DNA from 4 places in the Brevibacterium sp. FME17 genome. Region 3 is predicted to be linked to each of the others. Evidence: riboswitches for the same ligand, from Rfam matches in the RefSeq annotation. Region 3 holds a riboswitch; each other region holds the start of a gene.
The links. A riboswitch is a leader RNA that binds a small molecule or an ion and turns the genes downstream of it on or off. The one in region 3 is predicted to bind thiamine pyrophosphate.
Positions count from the first base shown of each region.

Region 1: another riboswitch for thiamine pyrophosphate. It lies ahead of thiO (glycine oxidase ThiO); the one in region 3 lies ahead of INT40_RS14130 (TenA family protein).
Region 2: another riboswitch for thiamine pyrophosphate. It lies ahead of thiM (hydroxyethylthiazole kinase); the one in region 3 lies ahead of INT40_RS14130 (TenA family protein).
Region 4: another riboswitch for thiamine pyrophosphate. It lies ahead of INT40_RS05995 (ECF transporter S component); the one in region 3 lies ahead of INT40_RS14130 (TenA family protein).

Region 1 is NZ_JABUYD010000002.1:25,682-30,582, reverse strand. Features, by position in the region: gene INT40_RS02075 (ThiF family adenylyltransferase) at 1-680, opposite strand, end outside; gene INT40_RS02070 (thiazole synthase) at 677-1,444, opposite strand; gene thiS (sulfur carrier protein ThiS) at 1,446-1,694, opposite strand; gene thiO (glycine oxidase ThiO) at 1,691-2,839, opposite strand; TPP riboswitch at 2,830-2,932, opposite strand; gene thiE (thiamine phosphate synthase) at 2,956-3,636, shown strand; gene INT40_RS02050 (ketopantoate reductase family protein) at 3,717-4,655, shown strand; gene INT40_RS02045 (histone deacetylase) at 4,609-4,901, opposite strand, start outside.
Region 2 is NZ_JABUYD010000018.1:80,756-85,656, forward strand. Features, by position in the region: gene INT40_RS15280 (substrate-binding domain-containing protein) at 1-873, shown strand, start outside; gene INT40_RS15285 (ATP-binding cassette domain-containing protein) at 894-1,718, shown strand; gene INT40_RS15290 (sugar ABC transporter permease) at 1,715-2,926, shown strand; TPP riboswitch at 3,094-3,197, shown strand; gene thiM (hydroxyethylthiazole kinase) at 3,185-4,021, shown strand; gene thiE (thiamine phosphate synthase) at 4,018-4,761, shown strand; gene thiD (bifunctional hydroxymethylpyrimidine kinase/phosphomethylpyrimidine kinase) at 4,758-4,901, shown strand, end outside.
Region 3 is NZ_JABUYD010000016.1:6,869-11,769, reverse strand. Features, by position in the region: gene INT40_RS14140 (MFS transporter) at 1-1,324, shown strand, start outside; gene INT40_RS14135 (VOC family protein) at 1,401-1,763, opposite strand; TPP riboswitch at 1,829-1,935, shown strand; gene INT40_RS14130 (TenA family protein) at 1,926-2,642, shown strand; gene INT40_RS14125 (uridine kinase) at 2,655-3,335, shown strand; gene INT40_RS14120 (hypothetical protein) at 3,374-3,625, opposite strand; gene INT40_RS14115 (phytoene desaturase family protein) at 3,820-4,901, shown strand, end outside.
Region 4 is NZ_JABUYD010000004.1:156,998-161,898, reverse strand. Features, by position in the region: gene INT40_RS06000 (ABC transporter ATP-binding protein) at 1-1,013, opposite strand, end outside; gene INT40_RS05995 (ECF transporter S component) at 1,013-1,642, opposite strand; TPP riboswitch at 1,666-1,774, opposite strand; gene INT40_RS05990 (universal stress protein) at 1,801-2,709, opposite strand; gene INT40_RS05985 (DUF4916 domain-containing protein) at 2,828-3,367, opposite strand; gene INT40_RS05980 (MmgE/PrpD family protein) at 3,570-4,901, shown strand, end outside.

The DNA of each region.
Region 1 (4,901 bases), on a different contig from region 3:
CAGATGAGTTTCACGGCCTCCGTGGCCATGGCCGAACCGACGGTGCCGCACAGGACCCCGAGCACACCGCCCTCGGCACAGTTGGGCACGGAGTCGGCCTCGGGGATGTCTGGAAACAGGTCACGCAGCATCGGCCCCTGCCCGGGGACGAAGGTGCTGACCTGCCCCGAGAAGCGAAAGATCGTGCCCCATATCAGCGGTGTGCCGGTGAGCTCGGCGGCATCATTGGACAGGTATCGGGTCGCAAAATTGTCTGCACCGTCGAGGACCAGGTCGTGGGAGGAGAAGAGCTCGAGAGCATTCTCAGGACGCAGCCGCTCACACATCGTGTGGACCACAAGTTCCGGATCAAGACGCAGCAGGGCATCACGGGCGGAAGCGACCTTGACTCGCCCGATATCGGCATCGCGGTGAAGGACCTGACGCTGCAGATTCGAGGCTTCGACCACATCGTCATCGATGACCGTGATCGACCCGATCCCGGCCGCGGCCAGGTAATGCAGGATAGGTGCCCCCAGTCCACCCGCACCGATGACCAGCGCCGAAGCGGCCCGAAGCCTCCGCTGTCCCAGCACACTGATTCCCGGCAGGCTCAGATGCCTGGCGTAGCGGTCGAGTTCCCGTGGGCTCAGACAATCGACCGGTTCGACGAGTGGGCCCGGATTGCTCGCCACGCTCATGCCGGGGTCACCATCCCGTCGAATGTCGACGAGGCGAAGGCCAATGGTCGTTTCGGGATGCGACCGGCATGAGCGGCGAGGAGCCCGGACTCCACAGCCAGGGACATCGCTCGCGCCATGGCGGTGGCATCGTGGGCCCGGGTGACGGCTGAGGCCAGGAGGACGGCGGTGCAGCCGAGCTCCATCGCCAAAGCAGCATCGGAGGCGGTGCCGATCCCAGCGTCGAGGATCACGGGCACCTGGGCACGGCTGACGATCGTCTCGATGTTGTGGGGGTTGAGGATACCCAGCCCGCTGCCGATCGGAGCCCCAGCAGGCATGACCACGGCCACCCCAGCATCCTCGAGCCGCTTGGCCAAGGCTGGATCGTCGTTCGTATAGGCAAAGACCGTGAAGCCATCGAGAACTAGTTCCTCCGCGGCACGGAACAGTTCCACCGGATCGGGCAGCAGAGTCTCCTCATCGGCGATGACCTCAAGCTTCACCCAGTTCGTCTCGAGCGCCTCCCGAGCCAACTGGGCCGTCAGCACAGCATCCCGGGCGGTATAGCATCCGGCAGTGTTGGGCAGGATGCGAATACCCAGGCGCTGCAGCAAGGCGAACACCGAGTCGCGGGCTTGTCCGTCATAGCGGCGCAGAGCCACGGTCGTCAGCTCGGTGCCCGACGCGTCCAGGGCCTGTTCGAGGATGCTCAGCGAACTGGCGCCACCGGTGCCCATGACGAGTCGGGAGTTCAGAGTCACGTCGTCAACGCTCCAGGTCATGTCAGCCTCCCTGTACCGCGGTGACGATGTCGACTCCATGGCCCTCGCGCAGAGTGAAGTCCGACCACTGTCCGCGCCGGATGACTTCACCGTCGACGGCGACGGCGATGCCCAGGCGGCTGCCGTCGACGGGAATGCCCTCGGCGGTGAGTTCCTTGTCGACGATGCTGGAGACGAGGTCTCTGGCGGTGGTAGGTCCGGCGAGTGCATGGCGCTCGCCGTTGAGCGTGATGGTGATCGTGTCGGTCATGGATGACTCCCTGCTGGTTGCCGGATGGTGGTTGATGAGTGAAAGCGTTCTGGTCCCACTACGGTCAGTACCCCGGGAGGCCCAGACTGGGGTGCGCGCTCACACACGAGGTCGGCGCTGAGTTCGGCACCCAGTGGGGCGAGGAGGATCCCGTGGCGGAAGAACCCGGTGGAGATGACACAGCCGGGGTCGATGCGTCCGATGATCGGCACATCATCGGGTGAGCCCGGCCGGGCGCGGGTGGTGATATCGGTGATCTCGGCCTCGAGGATGGCCGGGGCGAGGCGTTCGGCATCTCGGAGCAGCTGGTGGACGCCACCGGCGTTGGTCCCTGACCGCCCGTCCTCACGGCTCGTGGCCCCGAGGACGAGTTCACCGTCGAGACGAGGCACGATGTAGACGGGGCGGGCCTTGACCAGACCACGGATCGTGCGAGTCAGCAGCGGGGCCAGGGCCTGAGGCGCACGGAGCCTGATCACCTCACCCCACACCTGGCGCAGCGGCAGTGGGGGAACGCCCGAGATGTCATTGCAAGCGCTGCCCGCGGCCACGACGACCTGATCGGCGCGCAGCCTCGTCCCATCCTCGAGTTCCACTCCGAGTGTCTGGCCGGCTTCGGTGATCAGGGCGTCGACGCGGACACGAACGATATCGTCACGCAGCACCGCGAGCAGTGCACCGGTAACGCGCCGGGGATCGATCGAATGATCTCCGGGGATCATCACCGCACCACATACCCCCGGTGCCAGGGACGGTTCCAGCTCGCGGGCCCGGGATCCGGTGATGAGGGAGACGTCGAATCCGGCGGTGGTCTGCAGATCGACGAGTTCACGCAGGGAGGCGAGATCGGCGCGGTCACCGGCACAGACGAACGTCTCGGCGCTCGAATACCCCAGCTCATGACCCGAGGCTGCAGCGAGATCGGCGGCGAAACCTGGGTAGAGGTCTGCTGAGGCACGCATGAGCGGATATAGGGGAGACTGACCCCACACCACCTCGGCGGCCGGGGCCAACATTCCGGCCGCAGCATGGGAGGCACCCATGGCGGGATCCGGATCGACGATGGTCACGCCAACGCCGCGACAACGCAGCTTCCAAGCAGTGGACAAGCCGATGATTCCGGCTCCCACAATGACGACGTGCACGTGCTTCTCCCTCCGGCGGCATGACCCGCATCAGGTTGAACGGTCGGCACAAAGCCCTCTCAGCCTCTTTATGAGGCTCCCGCGAACTCCTCTACTCTAGGAGCATGGTCGCAGATATGACAATGGACGCCGCAGTCCGAGACACAGACAAGACCGCAGACAGAGCCGCACGACTGGAGCGACTTCGCGAAGCCAGCCTCTATGTCTGCACCGATTCCCGCAGCGCCCAGGGGGACCTCCCCGAATTCCTCGACACCGCCTATGCCGGTGGTGTCGACATCATCCAACTGCGCGACAAAGGCCTCGAGGCACGCGCCGAGATCGCAGCACTCGAAGTGCTCAGGGAGGCAGCCCACCGTCACGGGAAACTGTTCTCCGTCAATGACCGTGCGGATGTGGCTCTCCTCGTGGGAGCCGATGTCTTCCACGTCGGGCAAGGGGACCTCACCAGCGACCAGGCCCGCGCGGTCCTCGGCCCGGATGTGATCCTGGGGCGATCGACCCATTCGATTACGCATGCCGAGGCCGCCGAGGCGGACCCCGAGATCGACTATTTCTGTCTGGGCCCCGTATGGGAGACCCCAACCAAACCCGGCAGACCCGCCATCGGCACTGACCCCCTGCGTGCGCTCGCCTCCATCGCCACCAAACCCTGGTTCGCGATCGGCGGGATCTCGGCAGGCCAGCGCCTCGACGAGGTTAAAGCTGCAGGTGCGCGGCGCGCCGTCGTCGTGCGTGCGGTGACCGCGGCAGACGACCCTGCGGCCGCAGCCGCGGAACTCAAGCAGGCACTGTGAAACCCAGCCGGTTGAGGCCAGCACTGTGAGGGCCAGCAGGGAGAAGGCCAGCAGTATGAAAACGAAGGAATCCAACTGACATGGGAGAACACGCAGTGAAGATACTCATCGCCGGAGCCGGCGCGACCGGTGGAGCATTCGGCACCCGCCTGTTCGAAGCAGACCGCGACGTGACACTCCTGGTCCGCGCCGCGCGGGCAGAGATGATACGCGCCGATGGGCTGCGCTTCGTCGCCCCCGGAGAAGACCGGACGAATCACATTCCCGTCCTCACTGCGGCAGAACTCGCCGCAGACGGCACCGACCAGGCCCCCTTCGACCTGGTGATCGTCGCAGTCAAGGCCAACGGCCTGGAACCGATCCTCAACGACATCAGGCCCGCCGTCGGCGAGCACACGATGATCATTCCGTTCCTCAACGGCATGGCTCAGATCGACCGGCTGGTCGAGGAGTTCCCCGGACAGGTGCTGGGCGGTCTGGTCAAGATCGTCGGGACGATCAAGGACGGAGCCATCCACCAGATGACAGATCTGGCCGTCATGACTATCGGCGACCTCGACGGGGGAGTCGTTCCGGAGACCATTGCCCAGGCGCTTGACGTTCCCGGCTACAAACTGCAGATCCTGGACGACATAACATCCGCGCTATGGGAGAAATGGATCTTCATCGCAGCAGCGGGAGTCGTCACCTGCCTGTTCCGAGCCCCGGTCGGAGCGATCATGGCCGCTGGTGGCCACGCCCACATCGTGAGGATCGTTGATGAACTCGAGGCCGTGGCGGCCGCGGGCGGACACCCTGTTTCGGCCAAGGCCAGGGACATGACACTGTCTATGCTCACCGCCGAAGGGTCGGCGTTCACCTCATCGCTCTACCGTGACGTGACCTCGGGTCTGCCCAGTGAAACCGAGCACATCCTCGGACACCTCGCGAGCACGGCGGCTGGCCTCGGTGTCCCGACGCCCCTGCTCGACCTCACACTTGTGCAGTTGCGAGCTGGGGCATCTCTGCGACAGCACTGACCTCTTCGGCGCCGAGGCGCAGCATCGTCACGTACGGGTCATTGGGGATGGTGTGGGGGACCGCATCAGATCCGTGCGGGGCGGTGAACGTCACCATCGGGATCGCATCTCTGCGGTCGAGGACCAGAAGTGTCTCGTACTTGCCCGGCCCCACCGAGCGGGCGGAGCCGACGGGAAGTTCGGAGGCCAGCGTCTCCAGCGGATTGGCCGCCGAGGGTGGCCGATTCATCTCCTGATCGGCGACAT
Region 2 (4,901 bases), on a different contig from region 3:
GTCAAGGAAGCCAATCCCGATGCGAAGGTCAAATACAGCAATGCCAACCAGGACGCGACCCAGCAGCAACAGCAGTTCGAAGCCGCAGTGACCGAAGGCGTCGACGCGATCGTCCTCGACCCGGTCGACGCTTCGGCCGTGTCTTCGGCTCTGTCGAAGGCCAAAGCCAAGAAGATCCCGGTAATCGCATACGACCGGTTCTTCAAAGACGCGGACTACTACACCTCGTTCGACAACAAGAAGATCGGCAACCTCCAGGGACAAGCCGTCCTCGACGGACTCAAGGCCGAAGACAAGGACCCGAAGTCGGGTCCGGTCTGGATGGTCAACGGTGATCCTAAGGACCCGAACGCCGCTGACTTCAAGGCCGGCGCCGAGGAGACCCTGAAGAAGGGCGGTGCTGACATCACCGAAAGCCACGATGCCCTTGACTGGGACCCGGGAGACGCCCGCCAATGGGTCGAAGGTCAGCTGCAGACTGCCGACAAGGACCCGATCGCCATCTACTCAGCCAACGACGGCACCGCCGGCGGAGTCATCGCCGCCACGAAGAAGGCCAAAGTCAAGCCTGTCATCACAGGACAGGACGCTGAAGTCGACGGCCTGCAGAACATCCTCAGAGGCGATCAGTACGCCACGATCTACAAGGCGATCCCACCCCAGGCCGAGTTCGCTGCGAAAGCAGCAGTCGCGCTGGCAGGCGGCGAGAAGCCAGAAGGGTCAACGACTTACAAAGACACACCGACGGACTTCGTCGAGGCCAAGGTCGTCACAAAAGACAATGTGAAGGACATCGTCGGTGATCAGATCAAGGCTGAAGACATCTGCACCGGAGACGTGAAGAAGCTCTGCAGCGACTACGGCGTCAAGTAGAAATCGGCGAGTAGGAACATATGAATTCTCAACCCAACGATCCGGCGCCCGCGCAGCAGCGGGTGCCGGAGCCCGGCGCCGATCCAGTCCTCGAGCTGCGCGGGATCAACAAACGATTCGGTGCGGTCCAGGCGCTGACCGATATCAACCTCACCATCGGCCGCGGCGAGGTCGTCGGACTCGTCGGCGACAACGGCGCCGGCAAGTCGACTCTTATCAAGGTCATTGCCGGAGTCCATGGCTGCGACGAAGGTGAGATCATCATGAACGGGATCTCTCAGAAGTTCGCGTCGCCGAAGGATGCACAAACGGCCGGTGTCGCCACGGTTTTCCAGGATCTTTCCCTGTGCGAAAATCTCGACGTGGTGGCCAACCTCTTCCTCGGACACGAGGCTACACGCGGTGGTGTCCTCGACGAGGTGGCCATGGAGGCGAAATCTTGGGAGCTGTTGCGCAGTCTCTCGGCGAAAATACCAAGCGTGAGGGTGCCCATCGCTGCGCTCTCCGGCGGACAACGTCAGACTGTTGCGATCGCCAGGTCCCTCCTCGGCGATCCTTCGATCGTGATGCTGGACGAGCCGACGGCAGCGCTCGGCGTCGCGCAGACTGCGGAGGTCCTCAATCTCATCGAGCGTCTGCGTGAACGAGACCTCGGGGTGCTGTTGGTCAGTCACAACATGGCTGATGTTCAGGCTGTGGCTGACCGTGTACACGTGCTGCGCCTGGGCAAGGATGCCGGTGACTTCCCCGGTGACGAACGCACGGACGTGCTTGTGGCAGCGATCACCGGTGCCAGCGACAATGTCGTGACCCAAAGGGCCACGCGAAGAGGAGAGCGCCGATGACCCGCAACTCATTCATCACGGACTCTCGGCTTTCGCACGAGGGATTCTTCTCGACCTTCCTACGACGCGTCAAGGAGGGCCAACTCGGTTCGCTTCCGGTGATCATTGCCCTTGTCGTCATCATCATCGTGTTCCAATCAGCGAACGACAAGTTCCTCTCTCCCGCCAACCTCGTCAATCTCTCATCAACGGTTGCCTACATTGCGATTCTCGCTCTGGGCATCAACTTGATTCTGTTGCTTGGCGAGATCGATCTGTCATTGGCGCAGTTGGGTGGGCTCGCAGCGTCACTGCTGGGAGTCCTTGTCGTCAGACAAGGAGTTCCGCCTCTGATCGCACTCGTCATCATGCTGGTGTTGGGTCTGGTTGTCGGAGCGATCCAGGGGTGGTTCTTTGCGGTGGTCGGCATCCCGGCCTTCGTTGTCACCCTGGCTGGATTGTTGGCTTTCACCGGACTGACTCTGACGACGCTGGGTGTGCAGAAGAATCTGTCGATGTCTGGTACATTCGCCTTTGACTTTGCGAACTTCTACTTTCCGGCGATTTGGGCTTATGTGTTCGGCGCAGTCGCGGTGATCGGCTTCGGAGCAGGTATCGTCTCGTCGAAACTGCGTCGCCAAGCGGCAGGACTCGACAACCCTAGCTGGACCTCGGTGACAGTGCGCATCGTGCTGCTGGCAGTGATCGTGTTTGGCTTCCTCATCCTCGTCAACCAGGACTTCGGCCTTGTGTTGCCCTTCTTGCTCATGCTGGTCATTGCGATTTCCATTGACCTAGTACTGCGCAAAACCCGCTACGGAAGATCGATCTACGCTGTCGGCGGCAAGGTCGAGGCAGCCAGGCGTGCAGGCATCCAGGTGACGTGGGTGAGAATCAGCGTTTTCATGGCCGCCGGTACCCTCGCAGCTCTTTTCGGCTTCATCAAGGCAGGTGTCAACTCGAACGCGGGTTCGACGTTGGTGACCACGCAGGATCTGCTCAATGCGATCGCTGCGGCAGTCATCGGCGGCACCTCGTTGTTCGGTGGACGCGGCACAGCCTGGGCTGCAGTGCTCGGTGCACTGGTCGTCGGTGCGATCAACAACGGTCTCTATCTCATCGGCTTCAACTCCGATGCCCAGCTGATCATCACCGCACTCGTCCTTCTCGCTGCTGTTGTCATCGATGCCCTCAGCCGCCGCGGACAGAGGTACGTAGGACGAGGTTGATGCCACCCGCACCGAGCGGACCACTTAGCATTGACCGGCGACGTTACAAAGTCGCCGGTCAATGCTAAGTGGTCCGCTCGATGAGTCTTCGTTGGGTAGACCCAGTTGCAGGGAGGCGGGGCGAGCATTCCAGCTCGCTCCGCCTCTGTCGTGCTGATACAGTCGAAGCCAATGACATGGGGTGCCTCGTGAACATGAAGCGCGGCTGAGAGAACACCCATCGAACCTGATCTGGGCCATACTAGCGAAGGGATCGTCATGGTTGACTTCGACCTGCGTTCTGCGCACGAGCATATGCGTGCGAGCAATCCACTTATCCAATGCATCACGAACACCGTCGTGCAGCAATTCAGCGCCAACGTGCTTCTGGCCATCGGCGCCGCACCGGCGATGCTCGACCACGAGGCCGATGCTGCACAGTTCACGCGCATCGCCAGCGGACTGCTGGTCAACTTCGGAACCGCCACGAACCAGCAGTTCCTTGCCGCCGATGCCGCCATCGACGCAGCCAACGAAGACTCCAAGCCGTGGGTTCTTGACCCGGTGAGCATCGGAGCCGTCGATTTTCGGACCACCCGAATCCGCCGTGCCGCAGCCTCGGGACCTACCGCGATTCGCGGAAACGCCTCCGAGATCGCGGCCTTGGCCGGAGTCGGGGTGGGCGGTCGAGGCGTCGACTCCACCGACGAAGTTGATGCTGTGATTCCTGCCGCTGCCGAACTGGCGCGGTCGACCGGAGCCATCGTCGCGGTCTCAGGACCCAGGGACGCGATCGTCGCCCATATCGACGGAGTCGATCATGTCGCCCGCCTCGACGGGGGCCACTCTTATATGCCGCTGGTCATCGGCACCGGGTGTTCACTCGGCGCAGTCACCGCCGCGTACCTCGTCGGAGCAACGACCGCCTCGGCGAGGTTCGATGCTGTGATCGCCGCCCATGCGCACTTCAAGGTTGCCGGTGAAAGAGCTGCAACTGGTGCCAAGGGCCCCGGCAGCTATTCGGTGAACTTCCTCGACGCGCTGTACACGCTCGACGCGAAGCAGCTGGCGGGCGCACAGATCGAGGCCGACACCTTTGAAGGATCACAGTCATGAGCGAAGCCAGCTACGAAGCCAACTACGAAGCCAGCTACGAAGCAAACTCCCGTCTGGCGGGCATCGACACTCGGCTCTACCTCGTCACCGACTCGGTTCAGTGCCGGGAGGCCGGACGCAGTGTCGCTGAAACCGTCCGCGAGGCAGTTGCCGGGGGAGTCGGGATCGTTCAGGTCCGGGACAAGGACATCGACGATGACGCCTTCTACACCCTGGCACGCGAGGTCATCGCCGCCGTCGGCAGCGCAACAGCCGATACAAACCGTCGCGTACCCGTCGTCCTCAATGACCGCGTCGCCGTCGCCCAACGGCTCCTTGCCGAGGGCGTGCACGTCGACATCCACGTCGGGCAATCAGACACACCTGTCGAGGAAGTGCGCGAACTCGTCGGTCCAGAAACCCTCATCGGGCTCTCCGCGGCCAACGGTGCCGAATTCTCTGCTGCCCGGGAATCGGGAGTCGTCGACCTCGTCGGAATCGGGCCCGTCTACGACACCACGACGAAGACCGACGCACCCGACGGGATCGGTCCCGACCGCCTCAGCGAGCTTGTGGATCTGGCAGGGTTGCCTGCTGTTGCCATCGGTGGGATCAGCACCGCGCGTGCTGCCGAATTGCGAGGTCGGGGCCTGATCGGTATCTGCGTGGTCTCCGCGATCTGCCGTGCCCAGGACCCACGTGCCGCGGCAAGGCAGCTTCTCGCAGAATTCGGCGATGGCCAGGCGGAGGCAACTCAGTGACCACCCGACCACCCATTGCGCTGTCCATTGCCGGCACCGACCCCAGCGGGGGAGCCGGCATCCACGCAGACCTCAAGACCTTCACAGCTCGCGGGGTGCTGGGCACCACTGCAATCACCGCGCTCGTCGCGCAGAACACC
Region 3 (4,901 bases):
CGAGTGGTACGACTTCGGCGTCTATGGCTACCTCGCCGTCGTCATCGAGGGCATCTTCCTCCCCAAGGACTCCGGCCCCATCGGCCATGTCATCGTGGCCGGGCTCTTTGCAGTCGCCTTCCTTGTCCGCCCGCTCGGCGGAATGTTCTTCGGCCCCTTGGCGGACAGGATCGGCCGCAACAAGGTCCTGGCGATGACGATGATCATGATGGCAGCCGGCACCTTCCTCATCGGCGTGATCCCTGACTATGCGACGATCGGTCTGTGGGCGCCTTTCCTTCTGCTTGCCTGCCGACTCCTGCAGGGATTCTCCACCGGCGGCGAGTACAGCAACGCGATGACGTTCATCGCCGAATACGCACCGGATCGGCGCCGAGGATTCCTCGGCAGCCTGCTCGAGGTCGGTACCTTCACCGGCTACGTCCTCGGCGCTCTGGTTGCCACGATCATGCAGGCCGTATCCACCACAGGCTTCCTGGAGACCTGGGGCTGGCGCATTCCCTTCTTCGTCGCCCTGCCGTTGGGTTTCGTCGGCGTCTACCTGCGGACGAAACTCGCCGACACCCCGGCATACAAAGAGATGGAGAAGCTCTCCGAACAGGAAGAATCCAGCAACCGCACGAAGGGCGAGTTCAAGAAGATCTTCGCGCTGTGGCCCAACCTTCTGGCCTGCTGCGGTCTGGTCCTGGCGTGGAACGTCACGAACTACATGTTGACCTCATTCATTCCCCTCTACTTCCCGATGGTCCAAGACATTCAGGGCAGCGGCGGGGTCTCAGAACTCACGTCCCAGATTCTGCAGATCCTCGTTATGGCGGTCTGTCTCGGACTGATTCCGGTCATCGGCAAGGTCTCTGATCGGGTGGGCCGCAAGGCAGTTGTGCGCGCGGGATCGATCTCACTCATCGTGCTCTCATTCCCGTCTCTGATGCTCATCCGCGGTCATAGCGACATCATCGTGTTCCTCGGTCTGCTGATCATGGGGCTCAGCCTCATCTGCTTCAGCGCGACGATGCCCTCGACGCTGCCTTCCCTGTTCCCGACGATGGTGCGAGCAGGTGCGCTGGCGATCGCCTTCAACATCTCGATCTCACTGTTCGGCGGCACCACCTCGGTCGTGATGACCAGCCTCATCAGCGCCACCGGCTTCCTCATGTGGCCGGCGATCTACCTCGTGGCCGCGGGAATCATCGGACTCGTTGCGATCCATTTCGTGGAAGAGAGCAATGGTCGTCCGCTGTGGGGATCGACTCCGTCGGCGGCTTCGGAGGAAGAGGCCGAGGACTTGGCAGAAGAGCTCAACCAGGAGACCGAAGCGACCTGAGCCGGTGCTGTCTCCTCAGGGTCTGAAACACCCAGAGGGCGAGCGCACCCAGGGGCGGCCCACCCTGGTGACAACCTCAGTTCAGAACGATGCAGAACGGGTGACCTGCCGGGTCGAGGAAGACGCGGAAGGTCTCGCCTGGCTGGTCAACTGCCTTCCCTGCACCGAGTTCGACCACTGCTGCCTCGGCGACATCAAGGTCATCGACGACGACGTCGAGGTGCATCTGCTGTGGGTGGGCCTGGCTCGGCCAGCTGGGGGCGTGATAGTCCTCGACCTGCTGGAAGCAGATCGGCGGCCAGGAATCTGATGTGATCTCTGCCCAGGTGCCGTCGTCATCGACTCTGACCTGCCAGTCGAGGAGTTGACCGTAGAACTCCGCGAGTTCGCGTGCGTCAGGGGCGTCGAGAACGACGACGGGCTGCTTTGCGATTGCCATGCTGGAAGTCTACGCGCCACCGGTGTCACGGTGAAGGGCACAGGTGCTTCGCCGGTGCTAGGCTCGAAACACCACAGGGGAGCGCCGACGAGACCGGTGCTGAGAGTGCGCAAGCAGACCCTTCGAACCTGATCCGGTGAGCACCGGCGGAGGAAGTGAGAGATGACAAGGATGAACGACGTCCCACAGCAGACCAGCACCAGTATTCACCTGAACCCAGGCGGGCCGGTGGCGACATTGAGAGCGGCGACCGCTCCCACCTGGGACGCCGCGGTCGGGCACAGGTTCGTTAAGGAACTGTTCGCCGGGACCCTCGACGATTCCGTGATGAAGAAGTATCTGATTCAGGACTATCAGTTCTTCGAATCGTTCCTGTCGATGCTCGGCGCCTGCGTCGCCCACGCCGATGGCATCGGCCCCAAACTCCGGTTTTCCAAACAGCTCGGATTCCTCGAAGCAGATGAGAATTCCTACTTCCTTCGGGCCTTCGCCGAGGTGGGTGCCAGTGCCGATGAATACGACGATCCGGTGCTGACCGATCCGACCGCGCGGTTTCGCACCATCATGTATGACGCGGTCGTTTCTGCCTCTTACCCGGACCTGCTCGTCGTGCTCGTCATCGCCGAATGGCTCTACCTCGACTGGGGCGAGCGCGAGCAGCCGATGCCCCGTCGCCACGTTCACACCGGATGGATCGAGCTGCATCATGGTGTGGACTTCCGTGCCTGGGTGCAGTTCCTCGTCGACGAACTTGAGAGGGTGTTTCCCACCGGCGACGAGGCTGAATCCGCCACGGCCCGGGCCCGGCTGGCGCGCCTCTGGCAGCGGACGGTTGATGTGGAGTTGGCGTTCTTCGAGGAGGCCCATGTGCTCGACTGAGGGCGGCACCAGGTGAGTACCCGTCGTGCGGTTCTGCGGCAGCTGCTTGCACAGATCCGCGAGATCAATTCTGGTGGGCGGAGCCTCATCGCCGTCGACGGGGTCGACGGAGCGGGCAAGACCGTTCTCGCCGGGGAGCTTGTTCGGCTGGCTGCCCAGGATGGGCTCCGCTCTGTTGCTTCGCTGAGCATCGACGGCTTCCATCACCCACGTTCGACCCGGTATGCGAGGGGGCGAGGACCCGAGTCGTTCTACCGTGACTCCTACGACTACCCAGCGCTCAAGCGGTCAGTCGCGACTGCGTTCAAGCAGGGGCTGCCTGTTGTCACAGCCGTTTGGGATGTTGTTGCCGATGCCAGTATCGAGAGTGCACATTCCAGTCTCGACTTGCCACAGGATTGCGTCCTTCTCGTGGATGGCATCTTCCTCCATCGGCCTGAGCTCCGTGAGTTGTGGGACGCCAGCATTTGGGTGCAGGTACCTTTCGCGGTCTCTGTTCCGCGCGGGAACGAGCGCTTTTCCGGGCAGTACGATCCTGATCCCGAGGCAGAGTCCAACCATCGCTATGTCGGCGGGCAGCGGCTCTATTTCGCACAATGCTCGCCGTGGGAGATGGCGACATGGGTCCTCGACAACGAGGATCTGGCACACCCCCGCCTTGCCGCACGAGCAGGGCCACCGATAACTCAGTAGCCGAGAACTAGAAAGGGGCAGGCAACGCACCATCTGCCTCACACAGGGGCATGCTGATTGTGCTTGACGATCTTCGCAACGATCGCAGCGACGGCGCAGCCTACTGCGATGAGGAATGGCACTCCGACAATCACCGTTTCGACGATCATGACGAAAGTGTGCTGGAACATGTTCGCCAGAATATTCACAGCGGCGAATGCCACCATGCTGAAAGCGAGGAAGAAGCCGGCTGTCTTCACCAGCCGAGTCGGCAGCGTCCCCCGACGCTCCCGTATGTTCAATGTGCTCATCGCCGATCACCTTCGATCCTGATCACCGTCGACGCCGTCTGCGCAACTCGCGATGTACTTTGAGGCTACGCCTGAAAGCTTGGCGAGCCATGGGGGTACCTGGGATGTTCGATGCAAGAGAAAGTCCACCGCTCGCCCCTGCTCATGCCGGTCCTCGCCCTGGTCGTGTCAGTCCTCTCCCCTAGAATGAACCCATGAGCAATCCCCAGGTAGATGCGGTTGTCGTCGGATCCGGGCCCAATGGCATGGCCGCCGCGGTCACCATGGCTCGGGCGGGCCTGTCTGTGGAGGTCTATGAAGCCCAGTCCACCATCGGCGGCGGCGCACGCACCCTCGACCTGGGCCTGGCCCCTGGCATCACCCATGACATCTGCTCGGCCGTGCATCCCTTGGCGATCTCGAGCCCCTTCTTCGTCGACTTCGACCTGCGCTCCCGGGGCCTCGAGTTCACCACTCCGGAGGTCTCCTACGCTCAGCCTCTGGACAATCAGCCCGCCGCGCTGGCATTCCACGATCTCGATACAACGGTCGACCACCTCGGCGCGGCCGGACCCGAATGGCGGCGCTTCTTCGCCCCGCTGCTCGAACGCGTCGATGATGCGATCTGGTTGTCCCTCGGTGACAAACGCTCCATTCCGGAGACGCTGCGCGATGTTCCCGGCATCGCCAATGTGATGAGATTCGGGCTGCGGCTGCTGTCCCAGGCCAGCCCGGCCTGGAACATTCCGCTCTCACATGAGACCTCCCAGTCCCTGTTCACCGGTGTCGCCGCGCACGCGATCGGCGGACTGCCGGCCATGGGCACAGCTGCCACGGCCACCATGCTCTCGACCGTCGCCCACGCCGCCGGATGGCCGTCGCCTGTGGGCGGTTCGCAGGCGATCATCAACGCCATGGTTGCCGACCTCGAAGCCCACGGCGGGTCTGTGACGACGAACGCGCGCATCGATCATGTCTCCGATATGCCGGCTGCCCGGTCCTATCTCCTCGACACCTCCGCCTTGAACGCGGCACAGATCTTCTCCGGCCTCATCCCGGCCAAGGTCGCCAAGTCGCTGCGGTCCTTCAAGCAGGGCAACGCCGCAGCCAAGGTGGACTTCGTCCTCAACGGACCCGTGCCCTGGGCCGACCCTAATATCAACCGCGCCGGCACCATCCATGTGGGCGGAACCCGGGCACAGATGGCCGCAGCCGAGGCGGATGTGATCGCCGGGCGCATGCCAGCCCACCCGGTCAGTTTGGTCTCCGACCCGACCGTCTTCGACCCAGCGCGTGA
Region 4 (4,901 bases), on a different contig from region 3:
CAGCGGAAGGGCCTGGCATGCTTGGCCCCGGAGCGTAGGGAACCCAACGCATTGACCTCGCCACCGAACTCGGGAATGAGGCCGGCCAGGGTCAGTGCCAGCGTTGATTTTCCGGCACCATTGGCGCCGATGATGCCCACTGCTTCACCTGTACGGATGGACAGATCGAGGCCAGCCGCGGCCGCAGCCTTCGCCCGCGGACGAGCAACGTCGAGTCGTTCGGTCCTGAGGACGAGGTCGCCGTCCGGCCTGGATTCGGTGCGCAACGGTCCCGCACGCCCAGGCACCCAGATTCCACACTCAATCAGCGCCTCTGCGAGTTCCGGATCACCGAAGACCAGCCTCGGCGGGCCTTGTGTGAGCAGACCATCTGGGCCCAGGACGATCACGGTGTCCACATGATCGAGCCACAGATCGACCCGGTGTTCGACGATGATCATCGTCGCCGAGGTGGCCGCCTGGGTGCCGAGGACAGCATCACGAACGGAGACGGCCGAGTCCGGATCGATGTTCGCAGTCGGCTCGTCGAGGATGATCACCTGCGGTGCCATGGCATGGATTCCGGCCAGCGCCAGCCGCTGCTTCTGACCTCCGGACAGGGCCGCGGTGGGATGGTCGTGGGGCAGATCGAGGCCCATGGCCGCCAGCGAAGTGGAGATCCGGTCTTCGATGACATCAGCGGGCAGCCCCAGATTCTCCATGCCGAAGGCGACATCGTCACCGACGCGGGAGAAGATCACCTGCGAATCGGGATCCTGCAGAACCAGCCCGGCATCACCTCGGCGAGGGTCGGGTGGCCGGTCACCGATGCGCAGCTGGCCGGTGGCCTCACCGGACTCGGCAGGCAGAACCCCGGCGATCGCATGTAAGAGAGTGGTCTTGCCGGCCCCGGAGGGACCGAGCAGAAGCACCTTCTCACCCGCATCGATGCTCAGATCGAGCGGGCCCACCGCAGGTTCGTCACGATCTGCATGGCGCCACGAAAACCCCTGGGCGCGAATCGGCAGAGCCATCAGCGCAGGCGGCCGGAGGCGAAGGAGGACAGTGCCCCGGTCTTCGCGATCGCACGGTAGGCGAACCACGCGCCGATGCCGGAGATGACGACGCCGGAGATGATTGCGCACACTGTGTAGGCCGCCTGGAAGCCGAACTGCCATTCGGCGTTGTACATGATGTTCTCGCTCACCGACATGAACGCGGCCGCCAGCAATCCGGCCAGGCTCGTGACCCACAGATTGAACTTCCGATAGCCGAAGGCGGCGAAGATGAGCTCGGCGCCGAGGCCCTGGACGAGCCCGGAGAGCAGGACGGTAGCTCCGAAGTGGGAACCGAGGACCGCTTCGACGATGGCGGCGATCAGCTCGCACAGAAGGGCGGCACCTGGTTTGCGGATGATGGCCCCGGCCAGCGGACCGGCGAGAACCCACAGGCCGGCGATGAGGCCGATCGAGGGTGGAAAGGCCTGGAACCCGAGTTCGAGGACCTTCCAACTCAGGGCCAAGACCCAGAAGATGAGTCCGACGCCGATTCCGAGCACAGCGGTGACGACGTAGTCGACGACCCTCCACTGCTTCGACGCCGGTGCTTGGGAATAGGCTCGTGCGGTCTTCGCAGTGGATTGCGGCGCGGTAGTTTCTGGCATTGTGCCTCCTCATATCAAGGAGGGGTAGAAGAGTCTCGACTTCCTTCGGCGGTGCTAGCCGCATCAGGTTCGAGGGTCTGCAGCTTCATCTGCACTCTCAGCACCCATTTCGGCGCTCCCCTGTCGTGGCAACCACTGTACAGCAGGTAGGACGGGACTCAGCTCGGGACGACCATGACCGGACCCTCGGCATGGTGGAGGACTCTGCGTGAGGTGGAACCCAGAATGGCGCTTCGGATTGCTCCGCGGCCGCGAGTGCCCAGGACGGTCAGCTGCGCGGTCCGCGAGGCTTCGCCGAGCACCTCTGCAGGATCTCCGGTCGGCACCGTTGCACTCACTCGCAGATCGGTGAACTGCTGTGTCACCGTCGCGACCTCGGTCTCAAGCGCGGTCTCGAGCTCCAATCTTCTTCGGCCGGTGACCTCGGAGCTCAGCTCGAGCTCGGGATACCAGTAGAGCCATTCATCTCCAGAGGGCAGGACGGAGACGATCTCGAGGGCTGCTCCTCGTGAAGCAGCCACCTCGGCTGCGCTGAACATGGCCATCCGGCCGAACTCGGAGCCATCGACGGCGACGACGACCGCACCTGAATTCGAATCTGAGTGGTGGCCGGGAATGACTATCGTCGGGCAGTGCGAGTGCGCGGGCAGAGCCGTGGACACCGAACCGAGGATCCGTCCCATGAACCCGCCGCGACCGCGTGACCCCACGACAACCGTCCGGGCGTGAGCGCTCAGGTCTCGCAGGACGCCGGCGGCATCGCCTTCTTGGGCGCGGTAGGAGACAGGGCCCGGGTGGGCGCTCAGCTGCTCGGCCGCCTCGGTGAGGGTCTTCTCGACTCCTCGGTGCGCAGCTTCGAGCTCATTGTGCTCTGGCATGGACGCAATGTTCGGATAGATCATCGTGGGCACGGTGTAGGCGGAGACCACGGTGAGCGCGATGCGGCGGCGGGCGGCTTCGGCTGCTCCGTATTCGAGTGCGCGTACGGCGAGTTCTGAGCCGTCGTATCCGACGAGGATTCCGAGTTTCGTCGATGTCTGTTCAGGTGAGAGCTTCTCGGCAGTCATAGCAGACCTCCCAAAGGGGGCCGACGCTACCCTGACGAGGACGATGGCCCCGATCATCAGAACCGTTCTGGTCAGGACTATTCTACCAAGATTCTTCTACGGAATGTAGAGGAAAGCCTCAGATCGCGAAGCCCATATGGGCAAGCGCGTAGCGGAGGATGTGCTCCTGTCCGTGGCACATCTCGCCGACGATATCGGAGCGCAGAGTCTCTTCCGGGGTCAGCCAGTCGAGGCTCAGTGCATCGGCGCGGGGAGTGCACTCACCGCGGACTTCGAGGATGAAGCACATCGAGATCGCATGTTGGCGAGGGTCGTGGAGGAGCGAGGATCCCTCGGTGGGGAAGTACTCGGCGATGTGGAAGGGTGCGATCGCGGGCGGAATCACCGGCAGCGCCATCGGGCCGAGGTCGTTCTCCGCGTGGCGCATCAGCGCCGCACGGATGCTCTCATGAAAGCGAATGCGTCCGCCGACGACCTCTCGGCCCAGGGTTCCGTCGTCCAGGCTGCGCAGCAGCAGCCCGATCCGTTCGACGTCTCCGGACTCGCCCACCCGGACAGGGATCGCGTTGACATAGGGGATGGGCAGTCGCCGTCGCAGCTGAGCGAACTCGGCATCATCGAACCAGTTCTCGTCGAAGTCCAGAGCAGTGCGCGTCATGGCTCAATTGTGTCACAGTTCACCGGCGCGCTCGAGAGTTCCGATGGGTGGGACCGGGTGGTGGTTCTTCGTTGGAGTCGGGTAAAGTATCTTGATGTCGAGATAAAATTCTGGCCAGACCGTGACAGTGAAGTGACGTAGCCTACAGTTGTGTCAGCCACTGACAGACCTGAACGGTCAAGGATGTTTGAAGGGGTTAACCATGATCAATCATGAAGTCCGTACGCACAAGAGCTCAGAGAACCTGGCTCGCGAAGACCAACTCGCCTGGAAGATCGCCGAGGTCGCATCAGACCCGACTCCAGTGGATTCAGAGGTCACCGAAATGGTGATCAACCGCGTCATCGACAACGCCTCGGTGGCCGCAGCCTCGGTGCGCCGCTCGGCTCCGCTGCACGCACGCGAACAGGCGCAGACCCACCCGTACTCACCTGGTGCCACCGTCTTCGGTCTGCCCCTGGGTGAGCACTTCTCCCCGGAATGGGCAGCCTGGGCCAATGGAGTCGCCGTTCGTGAACTCGACTTCCATGACACCTTCCTCGCCGCCGAGTACTCACACCCCGGCGACAACATTCCACCGGTTCTCGCAGTCGCCCAGCACAAGGGCATCAGCGGCAAGGACCTCATCAACGGCATCGCGACCGGATACGAGATCCAGGTCGACCTGGTCAAGGGAATGTGCCTGCACGAGCACAAGATCGACCACGTCGCCCACCTCGGCCCATCTGCGGCTGCCGGTATCGGCGCCATGCTCGGCCTCGACACCGAGGTCACCTTCCAGGCGATCCAGCAGGCGCTGCACGTGACCACCGCGACCCGTCAGTCCCGCAAGGGCGAGATCTCGTCGTGGAAGGCACACGCCCCCGCATTCGCCGGCAAGATGGCTGTCGAATCAGTCGACCGTGCCATGCGCGGTGAGGGCGCACCCAACCCGATCTACGAAGGTGAAGACGGCTTCATCGCCTGGATCCTCTCCGGACCCGAGGCTCGATACACCATCCCTCTGCCAGGTGCAGGCGAAGCCAAGCGCGCGATCCTCGACACCTACACCAAGGAGCACTCGGCCGAGTACCAGGCGCAGGCGCTCATCGACCTCGCCCGCAAGCTCGGTGGCGAGATCGAGGATCTGAGCAAGATCAAGCGCATCGTCATCCACACCTCGCACCACACGCACAACGTCATCGGCACCGGCGCGAACGATCCGCAGAAGATGGATCCCAAGGCCAGCCGCGAGACCCTTGACCACTCGATCATGTACATCTTCGCTGTGGCTATGGAAGACCAGGGCTGGCACCACGAGCACTCCTACGCTCCCGAGCGTGCCGGACGTCCCGAAACGGTCCAGCTGTGGCACAAGATCGAGACCACCGAAGACAAGGAATGGACTCGCCGCTACCACTCGATCGATCCCAATGAGAAGGCCTTCGGCGGCCGCGTGGAGATCGAATTCGAAGACGGTTCGACTCTCGTCGACGAGATCGCAGTGGCCGACGCGCACCCCTTCGGTGCTCGTCCCTTCGCCCGCGCGAACTAC